DNA from 3 places in the Bradyrhizobium sp. CCBAU 53421 genome. Region 3 is predicted to be linked to each of the others. Evidence: riboswitches for the same ligand, from Rfam matches in the RefSeq annotation. Region 3 holds a riboswitch; each other region holds the start of a gene.
What was found. A riboswitch is a leader RNA that binds a small molecule or an ion and turns the genes downstream of it on or off. The one in region 3 is predicted to bind glycine.

Region 1: another riboswitch for glycine. It lies ahead of XH92_RS43420 (FAD-dependent oxidoreductase); the one in region 3 lies ahead of XH92_RS08025 (D-amino acid dehydrogenase).
Region 2: another riboswitch for glycine. It lies ahead of XH92_RS19125 (D-amino acid dehydrogenase); the one in region 3 lies ahead of XH92_RS08025 (D-amino acid dehydrogenase).

What each region holds. Positions count from the first base shown of each region.
Region 1 covers NZ_CP030047.1:7,895,432-7,901,947, reverse strand. The annotation lists gene XH92_RS36760 (amino acid ABC transporter ATP-binding protein) at 52-822, opposite strand; gene XH92_RS36755 (pyridoxal-phosphate dependent enzyme) at 841-2,082, opposite strand; glycine riboswitch at 2,348-2,453, shown strand; gene XH92_RS43420 (FAD-dependent oxidoreductase) at 2,751-3,125, shown strand; partial or broken gene XH92_RS36745 (FAD-dependent oxidoreductase) at 3,140-3,723, shown strand; gene XH92_RS36740 (short-chain fatty acyl-CoA regulator family protein) at 3,821-5,179, opposite strand; gene XH92_RS36735 (MmgE/PrpD family protein) at 5,370-6,516, shown strand, end outside.
Region 2 covers NZ_CP030047.1:4,041,799-4,048,314, reverse strand. The annotation lists gene XH92_RS19130 (M20/M25/M40 family metallo-hydrolase) at 1-950, shown strand, start outside; glycine riboswitch at 1,043-1,148, shown strand; glycine riboswitch at 1,152-1,267, shown strand; gene XH92_RS19125 (D-amino acid dehydrogenase) at 1,336-2,643, shown strand; gene XH92_RS19120 (hypothetical protein) at 2,770-2,967, shown strand; gene XH92_RS19115 (ArgE/DapE family deacylase) at 2,964-4,262, shown strand; gene XH92_RS19110 (ABC transporter permease) at 4,526-5,467, shown strand; gene XH92_RS19105 (ABC transporter permease) at 5,471-6,358, shown strand; gene XH92_RS19100 (ABC transporter ATP-binding protein) at 6,355-6,516, shown strand, end outside.
Region 3 covers NZ_CP030047.1:1,698,927-1,705,442, forward strand. The annotation lists gene XH92_RS08010 (mandelate racemase/muconate lactonizing enzyme family protein) at 1-102, shown strand, start outside; gene XH92_RS08015 (Xaa-Pro peptidase family protein) at 138-1,316, shown strand; gene XH92_RS08020 (amidohydrolase family protein) at 1,427-2,866, shown strand; glycine riboswitch at 2,913-3,015, shown strand; gene XH92_RS08025 (D-amino acid dehydrogenase) at 3,162-4,439, shown strand; gene XH92_RS08030 (NAD/NADP octopine/nopaline dehydrogenase family protein) at 4,640-5,728, shown strand; gene XH92_RS08035 (dipicolinate synthase subunit DpsA) at 5,725-6,516, shown strand, end outside.

The sequences.
Region 1 (6,516 bases), 3.1 Mb from region 3:
CTTGCGCATATCAGAGAGCGTCACGCTTTCGCGATACGTCGCACGGTTTCTTCAGTGCAGGAGCTGACCCAGGAAAAGCTTGGCGCGCTCTTGCTGGGGATTACCGAAGAATTCGTCAGGGGTGTTCATTTCGACGATCTGGCCGCCGTCCATGAAGATCACGCGGTCGGCTACCTGCCGCGCGAAGCCCATCTCGTGGGTCACGCAAAGCATGGTCATTCCTTCATCGGCCAGGCTGACCATGGTGTCTAGCACTTCCTTGACCATCTCTGGATCGAGCGCGGAGGTCGGCTCGTCAAACAACATGATTTTCGGATTCATGCACAGCGCCCGCGCGATCGCGACCCTCTGTTGTTGGCCGCCAGAGAGCTGGCCCGGATACTTGTTGGCTTGCTCGGGAATCTTCACGATGCGCAAGTAGTTCATTGCGATCTCTTGGGCTTCCTTGCGCGCAATGTTCTTCGCCCAGACCGGTGCAAGGGTGCAGTTCTGCAGAATCGTGAGATGGGGAAACAGATTGAAGTGCTGAAATACCATGCCGACCTCCCGGCGGATCTCGTGGATCTTCTTGAGATCGCCGGTCAGCTCCGTACCGTTGACGATGATCTGTCCCTTCTGATGCACCTCGAGCCTGTTGATGCATCGGATCATGGTCGACTTGCCTGACCCGGACGGCCCGCAGATGACGATCTTCTCGCCTCTGCGAATGCTCAGATCAATGTCACGCAGCACGTGAAATTCGCCGTACCACTTGTTGACGCCGATCATCTTGATAGCGGCATGCGCTGCCGGAAGCTCGCGTACATTATCCTTTGCCTGCATCAGCATCGACGGAGCCCGCTATTGTGCGTTTGGACCAGGATTATAGGCATACACATCCTTCAAGTAGGAGACGGCTTCGTCAACTGTCGAACAGACCCGCTGAACGGTGTGCCAGTCGATCGGGTCCTTCACTCCGCTCGATGTGCCAATGACCACCACGTCCTTGTTTTGGAAGTTCGGGGAGATGAAGTCGACGGCAGCCAGCGCAGCCGAGCTGGAAAGCTCCTGCCAAAGACCCATCCGGGCATATTTGGCTTGCGCCTTCAACGCTTCCTGATCGGTGACGCGCAATGCGGCACCCTTGGACTTCGAGATCGCCCAAACGCCACGGTAGCTGCTCACGGTACAGGCAATCGACGTCAGGCGGCTGTCCGCGGCACTGACGGCTGCCATCGGCAGCCTGTTGTCCAGCGCAGTCGCCAACGGGGCTAACCCCGCAGGCTCGGCCGAGAACGCCTGTGGCAGATCACCCGTCAGGCCGAGCTCGATCAGCTCTTGAAACCCCTTCACGATCCCGAACAGCAGCTCAGCGTAGCCCGTTGGTACGACCACGGCTGCCGGCGCCCGCCCGAGCTGATCAAACAGCTCATACGCGATTGTCTTGTACCCTTCCGGCCCGAAAGGGTGACCAGTATGGTAGCGTGTCGAATTGCTGGTCGGATGAAAACCAAGCTCGGCTACAAACTTGCCGAGTATCTCGAATTTGCGCTCGGCCTTGACCGGAACGGCATGCGCTCCGTAAGCGTTCAATGCAGCGAAGTAGCTTTTACTGAAGCGCTCCGGGACAAGTATAATGCATGGCAGCCCCGCCTTGGCTGCGTAAGCTGCGGTTGAGATGCCATGATTGCCTGTGGATGCGGCAACGATGCCGCGTGCGCCCGACATTTTGGCGGCGCTCACCACACACAGGTTCAGCCTGTCCTTGTGACTGAAGGTCGGATTTCTGCTCTCGTCCTTGAGAAAAACTTTGGCCTGACCGGACTGGCCTGGAAGTTCAATCAGGGGCGTGCCTCCCTCGCCCAGACTGAGCTCGTCAAGAATGGGAGGCAGCAAACTCCGCCAACGAAGCATTCCTTGCCCGCGCTGGGTCGAAAGGACGTATCGATCCAGGCGAAAATACTCAAACCCGATCTCCAGCGGGTACTGGTACGACCCGTCTAGGCTCTCGACGCCCCGCAGCTTCGGGGGGAATAGCGCAAACGAGCCCTTGTCAGGACCCAGCGAGAGCTGGGCGGTGGCGAGAGATTTTTCTACGGCCATTCTCTCAACTTCGCTCCCGTTCATTTGCACCGCTCGCAAAACGAGCGATATTTCTGCTGTTGACATACTAGGTATACCGTCTTCGTGGAAGCCAGTCAATTGGCGGCCGGTCGTTGAACCGTTTCAAACTGAAGCAGTCTGGAGTGTTGAAATACTGAGTATACTTTAATAGGCTTGAATTGAATGCGGTTAATTGTGGCGAGTTTGCTCGGCGCGGCGCCGACGGACCAACGACCCCGGAAACTCTCAGGCAAAAGAACGCTCACATTTCGACTCTGAAAAGCAGGACTTCAGTCCTGTGCCGATGGTGAAAGTCGCCGCTTGGATGACGGCTGCGATGAAGCTCTCAGGCCAATGACAGAGGTGATGCCAGATGGCCCGCGTGTCGCGGGCAGGAGCACCAACGACCCAATCTCATCATGGCCATATCGCCGTCATCGGCGCGGGCGTAACCAGAATCACCACAGCCTATAACTTGCTCAAGCGGGGCTGCCGGATGACCGTTTTCGACCGCCACCCTATGCGGCAATGGAAACGTCCTTCTTCCAGCCTCAAATGCCGAGGTTTGGAATAGTTGGGCGACGGTGCTCAAAGGCATCAGGTGGATATTCACGCCCGGCGCGCCACTTCTGATTAATCCGACGCCGTCCTGGCACAAGCTCTCCTGGATGACCCAATTCGTCGCTTCGATCCCGAAATACGAAGAGAGCACCGTCACAACCGTACGGCTGGCAATCGAGTCGCGCGACCGCCTGAGACGAATGGCGCAGGACGAGGACATCGACTTCGATTGCGAAAACCGCTGCATCTTGCACTTCTATCACAGCAAGGCGGAATTTGAAGCCGCGGCGTATGTTTCGGCATTGCTCGCCAAAGAAGGGCTCGAGCGGCGTGCTGTATCCCCTGAAGATATCCGGTCAATCGAGCCGGCCCTGCGCGGGACATTCCATGGCGGCTTCTACACCGCTTCCGACTTCAGGGGCGACATCCACAAGTTCACGACGGGACCGGCTCTTATCTGTGGCCGCCTTGTGCGACGCTGAACTTCTCCACCGATGTGCTCTCGATCGCGCTCGACAAGGGCACGAACATCCAGCTGAAGTGTAAGTCGACCGAAAATCACGACAGTGATGCTGGGATTTCCGATTTTGATGGCATCGTGGTTTGCGGCGGTGTCGGTTCTCGCCGCATCGCCGCCAATCTTGGTGATCGGGTGAATGTCTATCCCGTGAGGGGATATTCAATCACCGTGCACTTGCCTGACGGCTCGGATCAGCGGGCCGCGCCATGGACAAGTCTGCTGGATGACCGCGCAAAGATCGTGACCAGTCGTCTTGGCTCCGGACGTTTCCGCGTCGCCGGGACAGCCGAGTTCAACGGCACCAACAAGGAATAAGAGCAGCGCGCATCGAACCACTGATCGCGTGGTGCCGCAGGCACTTTCCCGGCATGAGCACGCGCAACGTCGTGCCCTGGGTGGGCCTGCGGCCGATGATGCCGGACATTCTCCCGTGCGTCATGAGAGGCCGCGATCCGCGCGTCTTCTACAACACCGGCCACGGCCATCTGGGCTGGACGCTTTCGGCGGTGACGGCCGATGCCGTTGCGGCACTCGTCACGGCAAGAGGGAATGCCGCCTAAGGTTGTCGGTGAGATGTCGAAAACCGGGGCCAATCCCGCAGCTTCAGCTTGCGAGCTCAAGTTTCGGGCCCTGTTCAGGTGCACACTCGGCGCGTCTTTAGCGTTGACGTGGCCTGGTCTCGATCCGGTACGGCACCAGACCCCGTTCCGCGGTGCCGACGTCCAAAGGGCGTCCAATGGGTGGCAGAGCGCGATGGCGGCAATCGGTGCGCTCACAGGCGCGGCAGCCCGGCCCGATCGGATCGGCTGCCTCGATATCCTCCAGGTCCAGTCCCTTTGAATAGACCACCTGGTCGGCATGGGCGATCTCGCAACCCAATCCGACCGCAACCGCACGTGGACGGCTCAAATAAGAGCCGCCGGATAGGCTCACCGTGCGTGCGATGCACAAATAGGTCGTACCGTCGGCCGTAGCTGCAAGTTGAACCATAATGCGACCGGGTTGAGAGAACGACTGATGCACATTCCACAATGGACAGGGGCCGCCGAAACGCGCGAATTGAAAGCGAGTTGCGCTGCTTCGCTTCAGGACATTGCCGGCGATATCGATCTTTAGGAAGTAGAACGGAATTCCAGGTGAGGTTCTGCGCTGCAGGGTGCTTAGGCGATGACATACCTGCTCGAAGCTCGTTCCAAAACGCAGCTGCAGCCGCTCAATATCGTATCGCGCCTCGCGCGCATTGCTCAAGAATGCTTCGTACGGCATGACGAGTGCGCCGGCGAAGTAATTGGCGAGGGCAACACGGGCCAATGCGGCGGCTTCTTCGTTGCTCAGGCACGCCTGTCGAACCTGGCGATCGATTGCATCGCGCTGCTCAAGCAAACCGATCACGTGTGCGATCCAAAACACGCGGCTTTCCGATGGCGCGTCCTTGGACAGAAACAGCGTCCGCGCGTTCCGGTCGAGCCTCCAAATCATGCCGTGGTCCAGCGATTCAGGCGCGTGCTCAATCCTGATCCGGTAGGCATCACGCAGGTATTTTAGAAAATCCTCCCCGTGATTCTGCGGTTGAAAATGCTTTGCCGCGGCGAGCCGTTCCGCCGCACGATCCAGCACATCGAAATGGTTGCGCTTGGATTGCACCCAGTCGCGGACTTCGTCATAGGGAAATCGGCTCGCCGCGCCGTCTGCCTCTGCAAAACTCGTCTGAAGTGCGCGGTGCTCCTCCTCAAGTGCGAGATAAGATCGGTAGAGATGGAGGAAGCGCCGCACAACTTCAGGGGCAACGCGCACGGCAGCGCCCGATTCCTCCGCGGAAATTGCCGTGCCGAACAAGGGATCGCTCGCGCTCTCGCGCAGCTCGCCCGCCATGCGCAGATCCTCGTCGTCCGCGAAGTATCCAGTTTCGAGATTGAACAGCCGCGTCAGTTTTGACAGCATTTGTGACGTAATCGGCCTTTGGTCGGCCTCGATCTGGCTCAGATAACCCGCGGAGATATTGAGGGTCTGTGCCAAGGCGGCCTGCGTCGTGCCGCGTTGCTCCCGCAGGCGCCGTAGCCGATCCCCTGCGAATACCTTGAGTGGCCTCATGTATTCGCAAAATTTACAAAAATGGGCGGTTCGTCGGCAATTATGAGCATCTTTGACGCTACTTCGCTGAGTTTGGCTTTGCTAAGTTTGCACAAATTCAGCCGAGGTGCAAAGAATGAAGCAGTACGACGTTCATGTTCACCCTTCACGAGCGCCCTTGCCAAGGTCCGGCCAGCTTGCCTGGAAGATTGCCGAAGTGGCCGCCGATCAGGTTCCGGTGGAGCGGACGGTGGCCCAGATGATCGGAAACCGGATCATCGACAATGCCGCGGTCGCAGCCGCCTCGCTAAAGCGACGCTCAGTCGTGAGCGCACGAGCGCAAGCATTGGCGCATAGCTATACACCCGGCGCAACCCTGTACGGTTTCGCCACTGAGCGCCGCGTTTCGCCGGAATGGGCTGCCTGGGCCAATGGTGTGGCCGTTCGAGAGCTCGACTTCCATGACACGTTCCTGGCTGCGGACTATTCCCATCCGGGCGACAATATTCCGCCGATTCTCGCGGTTGCCCAGCACTGCAAACGCTCCGGCGCCGATCTCATTCGAGGTGTGGCGGCCGGTTACGAGATCCACGTGGATCTCGTGAAGGGCATCTGTCTGCATGAACACAAAATCGATCACATCGCGCATCTCGGGCCGTCCGCGGCGGCCGGAATTGGCGCGCTGCTCAACCTCGCTGCTGAGACGATCTATCAAGCCGTCCAGCAAGCGCTCCATGTCACGACCACGACGCGGCAGTCCCGCAAGGGCGAGATATCGAGTTGGAAGGCGTACGCACCGGCCTTTGCGGGCAAAATGGCGGTCGAGGCGGTCGACAGGGCGCTGCGCGGAGAGGGCGCGCCGTCCCCCGCCTGGGAGGGCGAAGATGGCGTCATCGCCTGGCTGCTCGGCGGTCCGGACGCAAATTATCGTGTGCCTCTGCCGGAGCCAGGCGAGCCGAAACAAGCAATTCTCGACACTTATACGAAGGAGCACTCGGCCGAGTATCAAAGCCAGGCACTCATAGATCTCGCGCGTCGATTGGCGCCGGCGATCGGTGATTTGGGTCGCGTGCGGGAGATTGTCATTCACACCAGTCATCACACGCATTATGTGATCGGCACGGGAGCCAACGATCCGCAGAAGATGGATCCGCATGCTTCTCGCGAGACACTTGATCATTCGATCATGTACATCTTCGCCGTCGCGCTCGAGGACCGCGCCTGGCATCACGAGAAATCATACGCTCGCGAACGGGCGGGCCGCCCAGAGACGGTCGCCCTTT
Region 2 (6,516 bases), 2.3 Mb from region 3:
CCGGCTGCGTCCGCGCCCGTTTTCCCCATCCAAAACAAGGCCAGCCGGGCATCCTGATCGCCGGCCATCTGGACACCGTGCACCCGGTCGGCACCATCGAAAAGCTGGCGTGGCGGCGCGAAGGCAACAAGTGCTTCGGGCCCGGCATCTTCGACATGAAGGGCGGCAACTATCTGTCGATCGAGGCGATCCGGCAACTGGCACGCGCCTCCTTCACGACGCCGCTGCCGATCACGGTGCTGTTCACGCCCGATGAAGAGGTCGGCACGCCATCGACGCGCGACATCATCGAGGCGGAAGCCGCACGCAACAAATACGTGCTGGTGCCGGAGCCCGGCCGGCCGAACAACGGCGTCGTCACCGGACGCTACGCGATCGCGCGCTTCAATCTGGAAGCCATTGGCAAGCCGAGCCATGCCGGCGCGACACTGTCGTCCGGCCGTTCCGCGATCCGCGAAATGGCTCGCCAAATCATCGCCATCGACGGCATGACCACCGAGGACTGCACCTTCTCGGTCGGCATCGTGCATGGCGGCCAATGGGTCAATTGCGTCGCAACGACCTGCACCGGCGAAGCGCTCAGCATGGCCAAGCGCCAGGCCGATCTCGATCGCGGCGTGGAGCGCATGCTGGCGCTGTCGGGCACCGCAAATGACGTGACATTCAAGGTGACGCGCGGCGTCACGCGCCCGGTGTGGGAGCCGGATGCCGGCACCATGGCGCTCTATGAAAAGGCGAAGCGTCTCGCCGCCGACATGGGTCTTGATTTGCCGCACGGCAGCGCCGGCGGCGGCTCCGACGGCAACTTCACCGGCGCGATGGGCATCCCTACCCTCGACGGCCTCGGCGTCCGCGGTGCCGACGCCCACACTTTGAACGAACATATCGAAGTCGACAGCCTTGCCGAGCGCGGCCGTCTGATGGCCGCACTGCTCGCAACGCTCGACTAAGGTTGATTTGCACTGCACAACACGTTGGCACTGCCGGATCGAAATTTAGCCTTGTTCAATTTTGAGGCTTCGCCTACGGTCCGGCCGTCCAACGCGACGATGCGGGAGAGATCGAAGCGACAACATTCGTGTTGTTGCTTCGGCGCCGACGGAGCAACCGCCCCGGAAACTCTCAGGCAAAAGGACTGTATCGTCAGGACGATCTGGAGAGAGACGGACATGGCCAAATGGAAACGGCCGTGACGTCCACCGAAGGGGATAGTTCGCCGTCGGGCTCACGCCCGATGCGGATCAAGCTCTCAGGTACCGTGACAGATGGGGCGTCGAAACAACCGGTTTCACCGGCGGTTCGGCGACTCTAACCCACGGGAGCCTGAAGACCACCATGCCTCACATCGCAATCATTGGCGCCGGCATCACCGGCGTGACGACGGCCTATGCCCTGCTCGAACGCGGCTACCGGGTGACCGTCCTCGACAGGCATCGCTATGCCGCGATGGAAACCTCGTTCGCCAACGGCGGACAGCTTTCCGCCAGCAACGCCGAAGTGTGGAACAGCGCCGCGACCATTCTCAAGGGGTTGCGCTGGATGCTGCGCAGCGACGCGCCGCTGCTGATGAATCCGAAGCCGAGCTGGCACAAATATTCCTGGATCGGCGAATTCGTCGGCAGCATCACGCGCTATCGCAGCAACACCATCGAGACCACGCGGCTCGCAATCGAAGCGCGCAAGCATCTGTTCTCGATCGCCCAGCGCGAGAACATCGCCTTCGATCTCGAACGCCGCGGCATCCTGCACGTCTATCACGACAAGGCCGGCTTCGAGGCGGGCCTGCGCGTCAACGCGCTGCTGCAGCAAGGCGGGCTCGACCGCCGGCCGGTGACGGCGGATGAAATCCGCAGCATCGAACCCGCGCTGCAGACGACCTGCTATGGCGGCTTCTTCACGCCGTCGGACGCGACCGGCGATATCCACAAGTTCACGCGCGGCCTCGCCGACGCCTGCGTCCGCCGCGGCGCGAGCTTCGTCCATGAGGCCGACGTCGACGCGATCGCGCGTGACGATGGCGGATTCCGGATCGGCTGGAACCAAGCCGCTTCGCACGATGCCGAGGTCGCGACGCGACATGAGTTGCGGGCGGACGGCATCGTGATTTGCGCCGGGGTCGCGAGCCGCCACTTCGCCGGCCTGCTCAACGACCGCGTCAACGTCTATCCGGTGAAGGGCTATTCGATCACCGTGCAGCTCGATGCGCCGCAAAGCCGGGACGCCGCACCGACCGTCAGCCTGCTCGACGAGGCCGCGAAGATCGTCACCAGCCGGCTCGGCGCCGATCGCTTCCGCGTCGCCGGCACGGCCGAGTTCAACGGCTTCAACCGAGACATCCGCGCCGACCGCATCCAGCCGCTGGTGGATTGGGTACGGCACCATTTCCCGGGCATCGACACCTCGAAGGTCGTGCCGTGGGCGGGCCTGCGCCCGATGATGCCGAACATGATGCCGGTGGTTCGCGCCGGACGGATTCCGGGCGTGTTCTACAACACCGGCCACGGTCATCTCGGCTGGACGCTGTCGGCTGCGACGGCACAGATGGTGGCAGGGGCGATCGACGACTGGCGCGACCTCGACACGCCCTCAATGGTGCCGTCGCAGGTCGAGGCGAACGAGACTGCCCGTGCAGCTTTCCCCTAATTATCCCGCTGATGAGGAAGAATATGTGCGTATTTTCGTGTGGCCAAGTCGGAATTCGCTGAGAATCGCCGCATGACAACGACTAGCGTCATGATGGGAAAAAACGCTTCAGCGCGGGAGGGGACAATGCGCATGGGGGTAGCGGGCACGCATGGCATTGCGGCCCGGCGCGACATTACGGACGTCACGTGTGCCGGCGCCGATCTCTTCGGCGGACCGATACGCATCCTCGCCACCGGCACGCGCATCAACACGGTGCGCCACATTCCCGAAACGATCAACGCTCGCTCCCACGCATCGGGCTCCACGAAAGGCGCGACATGACAACCGGGACGTTGACCAAGCCAGATCAGATTGCCGCAGAGCTCTGCGCGGCCGTCGATCGAAACTTCGACGATCAGGTCGCGTTCCTGTCGCGCATGGTGCAGTTCCGCAGCCTGCGCGGACAGGAAGCGCCGCAACAACACTGGCTGGCCGAGCAATTAGCAAGGCGCCGCTACGACGTCGATACGTTCAACCTCGCCGACGTCAACCTGATGAGCCATCCGAAGGCTGCACCGATGGACGGCATCGATCTTGCCGGATCGCAGCAGGTCGTTGCGACGCGCGACAGCAAAGGCGGCGGGCGCAGCCTGATCCTGCAAGGCCATATCGACGTGGTGCCGGAGGGGCCCGCCGACCTTTGGGACCAGCCGCCGTTCTCGGGCGCCGTGCACGACGGCTGGATGTTCGGGCGTGGCGCGCAGGACATGAAGGCCGGTGTCTCGGCGATGATCTTCGCGCTCGATGCGATCCGCGATGCCGGCTATGCCCCGGGCGGACGCGTCCATCTGCAAACCGTGACCGAGGAAGAGAGCACCGGCAATGGCGCACTGTCGACCTTGATGCGCGGCTATCGCGCCGACGCCTGCCTCATTCCCGAGCCGACCGGACACACGCTGACGCGCGCCCAGGTCGGCGCCGTCTGGTTTCGCCTGCGCGTCCGCGGCACGCCGGTGCATGTCGCCTATTCCGAGTCCGGCACCAGCGCGATCCTGTCGGCGATGCATCTGGTGCGCGCGTTCCAGGATTACACCAAGGCGCTCAATGCGCGGGCGCTCGACAATAGCTGGTTCCGCAGCGTCAAGAACCCGATCAAGTTCAACGTCGGGATCATCAAGGGCGGCGACTGGGCCAGTTCGACCGCGGCGTGGTGCGAGCTGGATTGCCGGCTCGGCCTGTTGCCGGGCGAAACGCCGCAGCAGGCGATGCGTGGCATCGAGGAATGCCTGGCCGAGGCGCACAAGGCCGACGACTTCCTGTCCGACAATCCGGCCGAGCTCGTGTGGAGCGGCTTCCAGGCGGACGCCGCGGTGTGCGCGCCCGGCAGCGAAGCGGAAGCAGCGCTGTCGGCAGCCCATCAATCCATCTTCCAGGCTCCAATGCAGGAGCGCCTGTCTACGGCCGTCAACGACACCCGCTACTATTGCGTCGATTACGGCATCCCTGCCCTTTGCTATGGTCCTTACGGTGTCGGCCCGCATGCGTTCAACGAACGTGTCGAGCTCGACAGTCTTCGCAAGACAACGCAGAGCATCGCACTGTTCGTCGCCAATTGGTGCGGCGTGATGAGAGCGTGAATGAACTTGTCGTCTCAGGTCGGTGGCACACGACGACAAGTGCAATTCGAAATAGCAGCTTCAAACCAGAGGAGGCCTCCAACGGCCCGAACCGCGCCTTGATATAACGTCGCCATTGGCACAGTATTTGCCTGCAAATTCATCACGTTCGCGCTGCCTTTGAGACAAGACGCAGAAGCGCATGAGACACATCACGGGGACACCATGAGTATGATGCGGCCCAGCCTTCGCTTCGCACCCTCTGACGGCAGGAGATAGCAGCGATGCTCGGCTATCTGCTTCGCCGCATCCTCGCCGCCATTCCCGTGATGGGCGTGGTGGCCCTGTTCGTGTTCCTGTTGCTGCGGCTGACGCCGGGTGACCCGGCTGCAATCCTCGCCGGCGACAATGCGACGCCCGAACAGCTCGATCGCATCCGCACCTCGCTCGGTCTTAACGAGCCGATCTACATCCAGTTCTACACCTGGGTCGCCAAGCTGTTGCACGGCGACCTCGGCGTCTCCCTGATCTCGAACAAGCCGATCCTCGAAATGATCGGCCCCCGCCTCGAGCCTTCGATCTCGGTTGCGCTCGCCACCATCGTCCTTTCGATCCTGGTCGCGGTGCCGCTCGGCGTGATCGCGGCGTGGAAGCACGGCACCTGGATCGACCGCTTCGTGATGGGGCTTTCGGTGCTCGGCTTCTCGGTCCCGGTGTTCGTGATCGGCTATGTGCTGATCCAGGTGTTTGCGATCGATCTGCGCTGGGTGCCTGTGCAGGGTTTCAAGAGCATCTCGGCCGGCTTCGGTCCGTTCTTCGAGCGCATCATCCTGCCGACCTGCACCCTCTCCTTCATCTACGTCGCGCTGATCGCGCGCATGACGCGGGCTTCGATGCTCGACGTGCTGGGTGAGGATTTCGTGCGCACGGCGCGTGCCAAGGGCATCGGCGAGACCGGCGTGCTGCTGCGCCATGCGCTGCGCAACGCCGCGGTCCCGGTCATCACCGTGATCGGTTCCGGTTTCGCGCTGCTGATCTCGGGCGTCGTCGTCACCGAGAGCGTGTTCAACCTGCCCGGCATCGGCCGCCTCACCGTCGATGCGGTGCTGGCGCGAGACTATCCGGTGATCCAGGCCATGATCCTCCTGACATCGGGTATCTATGTCGCGGTCAATCTGTTGATCGACCTCGCCTACACCCTGCTCGATCCTCGTATCCGGTACTGAGCAATGGCGATCGAAACCCTTCCCGAATCCACCATCCCCGTCACCCGGCCGTTCCGCGTCAAGTTCGGCTTCCTCACCTCGACGCCGATCATCGCGGTTGCGACGATCTGCCTCGTGCTGATCATCCTGATGGCGATCTTCGCGCCGCTCCTTGCGCCTCATGATCCACTCTTGCTGACGCCGGCGCAGCGGCTGAAGCCGGCGAGCGCGCAATACCTGCTCGGCACCGACGCCTATGGACGCGACCTGTTGTCGCGCATCATCTACGGCTCGCGCATCTCGCTGGTGATCGGGCTCGGCGCCGCCGTCTGCTCGATCGCAATCGGGCTGCTGATCGGCCTCGTTGCCGGCTTCTTCCGCTGGGTGGACGCGGTGATGATGCGCGTGATGGACGGCTTGATGGCGATCCCCGCCATCCTGCTCGCGATCGCCGTGGTGTCGCTGTCCGGCGCCAGCATCTGGACCGTGATGGTCGCAATCACCATCCCCGAGATCCCGCGCGTGGCGCGGCTGGTGCGCTCGGTGGTGCTGACCGCGCGCGAGGAGCCCTATGTCGAGGCCGCGATCTCGCTCGGCTCCAGCCTGCCGAAGATCATGTGGCGGCATCTGATGCCGAACACGATAGCGCCACTGATCGTGCAAGGCACTTATGTCTGCGCATCCGCGATCCTGACCGAGGCGATCCTGTCGTTCCTCGGCGCCGGCATCTCGCCGGAAACGCCGACCTGGGGCAACATCATGGCCGAGGGCCGCGCCTATTTCCAGGTCAAGCCGTCGCTGATCTTCTGGCCGGGGCTGTTGCTCTCGATCGCCATTCTCAGCGTCAACCTGATCGGCGACGCCGCCCGCGACGCGCTCGATCCCCGCATGAAGCAGCGTGAGGGCAAGTGACCAATACCAACTCTTCCCACGTCGTCCTCGACATCAACAACCTCGTCGTCGGTCTCGGCCGCAAGGCGGACGCGCACCGCATCATCGACGACCTGTCGTTGCAGGTGCGCGAAGGCGAGACGCTTTGCCTCGTCGGCGAAAGCGGCTCCGGCAAATCG
Region 3 (6,516 bases):
CCGATTAAGGTCGTCGACGGCGCAATCGTCGTTCCGTCCGGACCGGGGATGGGCATCGAGGTCGACCAGAAGAAAATCGAAAAGTACCGCGTGCGAGACTAAGCACGCAGCATAAAAGTTGAAAAAAGGGAGCAGTCATGCGGGCAGAAATTGTCGCGAAACAAGTCAAATCAATGTCTCAGCATGGGCTGGATGCCATCATCTGCTCTTCGCCTGAAAACTTTTCATATACGGCGGGGTTCGTCGTCCCCTCGCAGCCGCTCATCCGTCACCGCCATGCGATGACCATCGTTACCGCCGACGGCCGCACGGCATTGTTCGGCGTTGATATGGAGGCGTCGACGATCAAGCGTCGCCAGCCGGACGTGCCGACCCGCATTTGGGCGGAGTTTTCGGACGATCCAATGCTGGTGCTCGCCGACCAACTTGCAGGGCTCGGGCTTGGCCAGGCCCGCATCGGGCTCGAAATGGACTACCTGCCGGCGGGCGACTTCGCCCGTCTGCTGGCGGCCATGCCCGCCGCGAAGTTCGAGCGCGCCGAGCCGATCCTGGCGCGGTTGCGTCAAATCAAGACCTCGGACGAGATTGCGCTTTTGCGCAAGCTTTCCCGCATTGCCGACCAGGCGATTACCGACACGCTTGCCGTGGTCGACGAGGGAAATTCGGAGATGGACATTGCCGGCCACCTGACCCGCAATGTCTATTCGCTGGGGGTCGACCACTTCAAGCTGATGATCGTCGCGACCGGCGAACGCAGCGTGTTGCCAAATGTCGGTCCATCGGAGCGCATCCTGAAGCGGGGGGACGTCTGCCGCGTCGAGATCTTCTCCGTCATCGACGGGTATCAGGCCGGCGTCTGCCGTACCGCGATTGTCGGCGAGGCGCCGCCCATGGCCGAGAAGATCTGGGCCCATCTGGTCGAATGCAAATACGAGATCATGCAGGAAGTGAAGCCGGGCGCGAGCTGCCGCAAGATCTACGACGCATTCATCGCCAAGCTCGCCAAGCTCAATCTGCCGCCGATCTCCTTCGTCGGCCACGGTATCGGCCTGCATCTGCACGAAGATCCCTACCTTGGACTGACGCCGGTGCTCGGCAAGCCCGGCACCGATGCGCTGCTGGAAGAGAACATGGTGCTCGGTTTCGAGCCGCTTTGCTATGACACCGGCCATGGCTTCGGAATGCAGAACAAGGATATGCTGCTGGTGACCGCCAACGGGTCGGAGTTGCTTTCTGACTATGCCGACACCGACCGGTTGATTCCAGTAGGTACGGCCAGGAAAGGCGGGACCGTGCGCAAGGCCGCCGTCGCCTGACGGCGGCTCCCGGCGCGGGACGATCTGTTCGGTGGGGCGAAGGCCGCTTGAAGTGGCCCGCGGCGGGCCGGGCAGGCCATTCGTGACGGCAAAATATTGGGTGAAGAGGCATGCGCACGCTCATCAAGAACTTGAACTTCGCTTTCACGGTCGACAAGAACGACACGGTCGTGCGCAACGCCAGTCTCGTGGTTGAAAACGACCGCATCTCGGATATCGGTCCGGCCGATGACGTGGCCACACGACAAAAGGGCGTCAGCTTCGACAAGGTGATCGATGGCGGCATGCTTGGCGTCTGCCCGGGGTTCGTCGACAGCCACGTTCACCTGTCGGAGACGCTGTCGCGCGCGGTATTTCCGGACAACCTCAATACCCGCGCCTGGGTGTTCCACTGGGCCAAGCCGTTTTACGCCCACATCACCGAGGAGGACGAATACTGGGGCGCGCTGCTGGGCATCACTGAGATGCTGCGTTGTGGCACGACCTGCTTTCTTGACATGGGCTCGCAATACGATCCAGGCATCGTTATTCGCGCGATGGAAAAAGTCGGCATTCGCGGCATCACCGGCCGGCATGCAGCGGACAATCCTCCGCCTGAGCTGCCCCGCGGCTGGACCAAGGAAATGGTGGAGCATCATTTCTTTCCGAATGCCGAAGCTGCGCTCAAGGTGCTGGAGGATTGCGTCGTCCGTTACAACGGCGCCCTCGACGGCCGTGCCCGTTGCTGGGTCAATATCGAAGGCAAGGAGCCATGTAGTCTCGAGCTCCACGTTGGAGCGGTGAAACTGGCCGAGAGGTTGGGTGTCGGTACTACCTATCATCTCGCCACCTCGATCGAGGAGGCGAAGGTCTGCGAGAAGAAATATGGCTGCTGGCCCATCACTCGCATCGACCGGGCCGGTGGCATCGGAAAGAACCTGGTCATCGCACATGGCGCGGCCGTATCCGATGAAGAGGTTCGCCTGCTTGCCGAACGTGGTGCCAGCGTCGCGTTCTGTCCGTGCTCCTCGTTCAAACTTGGCAAGGGCGCGACTGCCATTGGCAAGTATCCGGAGATGGTAAAGGCTGGCGTGAAGGTCGGCCTCGGCACTGACGGCGTATCGGCCGCTGGCAATATGAATCTGATGCGGCAGATGCTGATCGTCGCCGGGATGTTCAAGGACGCGCGCTTGCAGCCGGATATCTTCACCGCACGGCAAGCCCTGCGTGCGGCGACCATCGAGGGCGCAAGGGCGCTGATGTGGGACGACGAGATCGGCTCGCTGGAGGTCGGCAAGAAAGCTGATTTCATTCTTTTCGACCTGGACCACGTCGAATGGACTCCGTTCTACGATCCGCTGCAAGCGTTGGTATTCTCCGCGTCAACCGCTTCGATCACGCAGACCTGGGTAGATGGCAAGGTGTCATTTGCCGACGGCAAGGTGCTGGGCGTCGACGAGTCGGAGATTCGGCGCAAGGCTCGACAACTTGCTGCTACTGCGGTCGAACGCGCTGGTTTGCATGACGAGGCGGTCGAGACGACCACGACCCTTTACGACGTCGGTAATTGACGTGCCTGGACTGGTTGCGGAGGCGTAAGAAGAACTATCGCGTTCAACAGGCTGCATGGGAGAGATCGGCCGCCGTCGCGACGGTGTTGGCCGGCGCCGAAGGAGCAACCCCCAGGAAACTCTCGGGCAAAAGTGACCATGCAGCTGAACGATCTGGAGAGCGGCACTCCGAGTGCCCACCGAAGGGGACCGCCGTACCGGCCGAGCCGTCGCGGTTAATCTCTCAGGTACAGTGACAGATTGGGGACAACCCGCGGGCCGCGGCCCGCTCCCAACTTTGATCGCGGAGAGTGAAATGCCACATGTTGTCGTCATCGGCGCCGGTATCACCGGCGTCACCACCGCCTATGCCCTTCTCAATCGCGGCTATTCCGTCACGGTGATCGAGCGTCAGCGTTACGCGGGCATGGAGACATCGTTCGCCAATGGGGGCCAACTTTCCGCGAGCAATGCGGAGGTCTGGAACTCCTGGTCGACGATTCTCAAGGGCATGAAGTGGATGTTGAAGCGTGATGCACCGCTCCTCATGAGCCCAACTCCGACCTGGCACAAGTGCCTCTGGCTTGGCGAATTCATCTTCAACATCAAGAACTACCGTGACAACACGCTGGAGATCACACGGCTCGCTATCGCCGCGCGCAAGCATCTCTTCGCCATCGCCGAACGCGAGAGCATTGAATTTGACCACGAGCGTCGTGGCATTCTCCACATCTATCGAGACAAGCAGAGTTTCGAACACGCGCTGAAGGTCAATGCCATTCTGGTGGAGGGAGGACTGGACCGTCGTCCAGTGACGGCCGCAGAGGTGAAGTCGATCGAGCCGACGCTGCATGGTGACTTCTTCGGAGGCTTCTTCACCCCGTCGGATTCCACCGGTGACATCCACAAGTTCGTTTCCGGTCTCGCCAGGGCGTGCGAGAGGCGAGGCGCGCGCTTCGTTCTTGACGCCACGGTGAGGCGGATCGCTCGGGATGGAGCCTGCCGCATCCAATATTCGCGTGAGACGCCTTCAGGGGTAACTCATGTCGATGAGATCGATGCCGACAGCGTCGTTGTATGCGCCGGCTCCGCGAGCCGCGACCTCGCGGCGATGCTCGGCGACCGCCTCAACGTCTATCCCGTAAAGGGCTATTCGATCACCGTGCACCTCGACGACGAGCGGAGTCAGAAAGCGGCGCCTTGGGTCAGTCTGCTCGATGACGCCGCCAAGATCGTCACCAGCCGATTGGGCGCCGGGCGCTTTCGCGTCGCGGGAACGGCAGAGTTCAACGGCATGAACCGCGACATACGCCAGGATCGCATTCGGCCGTTGGTCGACTGGACGCGAACGCTGTTTCCCTCCGTCGACACCAGCCGGGTCGTGCCTTGGGCCGGGTTGCGTCCGATGATGCCGAACATGATGCCGCGGGTTGGTAGGGGCAGGATGCCGGGCGTCTTCTACAACACCGGCCACGGCCACCTGGGCTGGACACTTTCGGCGGCAACCGCGGAGATGGTTGCCGAGTGCCTTGCCAGTGAATTCGGGACCGGCAGCAATGAAAGGCTCCGGCTGGAAACGAAGCGAGCGACCTAACACGGATCTCGGTTTTGTCGTGCAAAATGGCCGACCCCTTCGTGGATCGGTCGTAACCGATGCATAGCTCAATCTGACCGTGAAGTGGCCGCATACGGGGTGACCAATTCTCACGCTTGACAATCGCAATTGTGATCATAAGCTGTGATCAAAATAGCCTTCGACGGATGCGGGTCGCGCTCCGATTTGCGGAGAACAGAATGAAGGTCGCAGTACTTGGAGGAGGAGCGGGGGGCGCTGCTTCGGTCGCAGAATTGGTTCTTGCCGGCCATTCCGTTCATTTCTGGGCGCGTTCGGCCGAAACGCTCGAGCCGCACATCAAGCTCGGCGGCGTAGCCTTCGACGGCAAGCTTGGCGAGGGAGTCGCGAAGCCCGCTCTTATGACGACAGATCTCAAGTCGGCGATCTCCGGCGTCGACGTGGCGGCCGTCGCGCTGCCGACCTTCTCGCACGCGTCCATAGCCAAGGCGCTCGCCGCGGCCGGCTGGTCGTCGGACAAGCCGGTCGTGCTTAATCCCGGCCACACCGGAGGGGCGCTGGAATTCGCCGAGGCCTATTCGCGCACCGGCCGGGCGGTGCCTCCGGTCGTCGAGTTCTCGACCCTTACATACGTCGCGCGCAAATATCGCCCTGACGGCGTCACCATCAGCGGTCGGGCAAAGCGACTGAAAGCCGCCGCCCTCAACGGGGGAGCGGAGGCGCTGGAGGTCGCGGCCAGATTGTATCCGGGCGTCACGCCCGTTCGAGACGTTATCGCCTCCGACCTCTCCAACGTGAACATGGTCCTGCATCCACCAGGCGCGGTGCTGGGAGCCGCCTGGGTTGAAGCGACTGGCGGAAACTTCACGTTCTATGTCGATGCCATGACGCCCGGCGTCGCCCGCGTCATGCGGCAATTGGACGACGAGCGCTTGGCAGTCGCTCGGGCATTCGGGCACGACTTGCCGAACTTGATTGAAGAGATGAAGCTGCTCGGCACGGTGGAGGCCGATGTGGTTGACGTTACCGATTACCGCGCGGCAATCGCGGGCGGCGAAGCCAACCGCCGCATCAAGGGACCCGACTCGCTCGAATATCGCTACTACAAAGAGGATTTCGGTCACGGCCTGCTGCCCTTCCTTGAGTTTGCACAGATCGCGGACGTCAACGTTCCCGTCGCGACGTCACTCTATCGTCTTGCGCAGGCCGCGGTCGGAACCGACTATAGGATCGGTGGACGGAGCGCAGAAGCAATGGGGATTGCCGGCATGTCCAAACATCAGCTCATTGAGAAAGTAAGGGCATCATGAGTTGGCAGAACACAGTCATCGCAATCGTGGCTGGCGACGCACGCGAACAGGAGATCGCTCGCTGTGCAGTGAGAGCCGGAGCCGCGGTTCGAGCCTACGGCTTTCCCTGGCCCGACGAGGGTATCGAGGGCGTCTATCATGCCGCGGACGCAGCTGACGCATTGAAGGGGGCGGACATCGCGCTGTTTCCGATTCCGGGCATCAGCGCAGAAGGCGCACTTTTCGCACCAAAATGTCCGCAGAAGATCATCCCGACGAGCGAGATGTTGGCAGGCATGAGACGGCCCGGCCACATCATCCTCGGTTGGGCGGACGATAATCTAAAAGCGCACTGCAAGGCGCTCGAGATCGCACTGCACGAGTACGAATGGGACGTCGACCTCATGCTGCTGCGGGGGCCGGCGATCGTCGAGGGCGTACTGAAGGTGATCATCGAGAACACGCAGATCACGATCCACAAGTCCAACGTCTGCCTGGTCGGCCAGGGCACCATCGGCTCGCTTCTGACGAAGACGCTGGTCGGCCTGGGGGCTCATGTCCAGGTCGCAGCGCGCAACCCGGTTCAGCGCGCAGCCGCCTACGCGACGGGCGCCGAAGCGCTGACGCTCGAACAATTGCCCACGGTTCTGCCTCGCATGGACATCGTTATCGGCAGTGTTCCAAAGCGGCTGCTCGAGCGCACCCAGCTGGCTCTGCTGCCGAAACATGCGTTGCTGATCGACGTCGCGGCGCCTCCCGGAACCATCGATCGGGACGCTGCCGCCGAACTTGGGCTGAAGGCCGTCTGG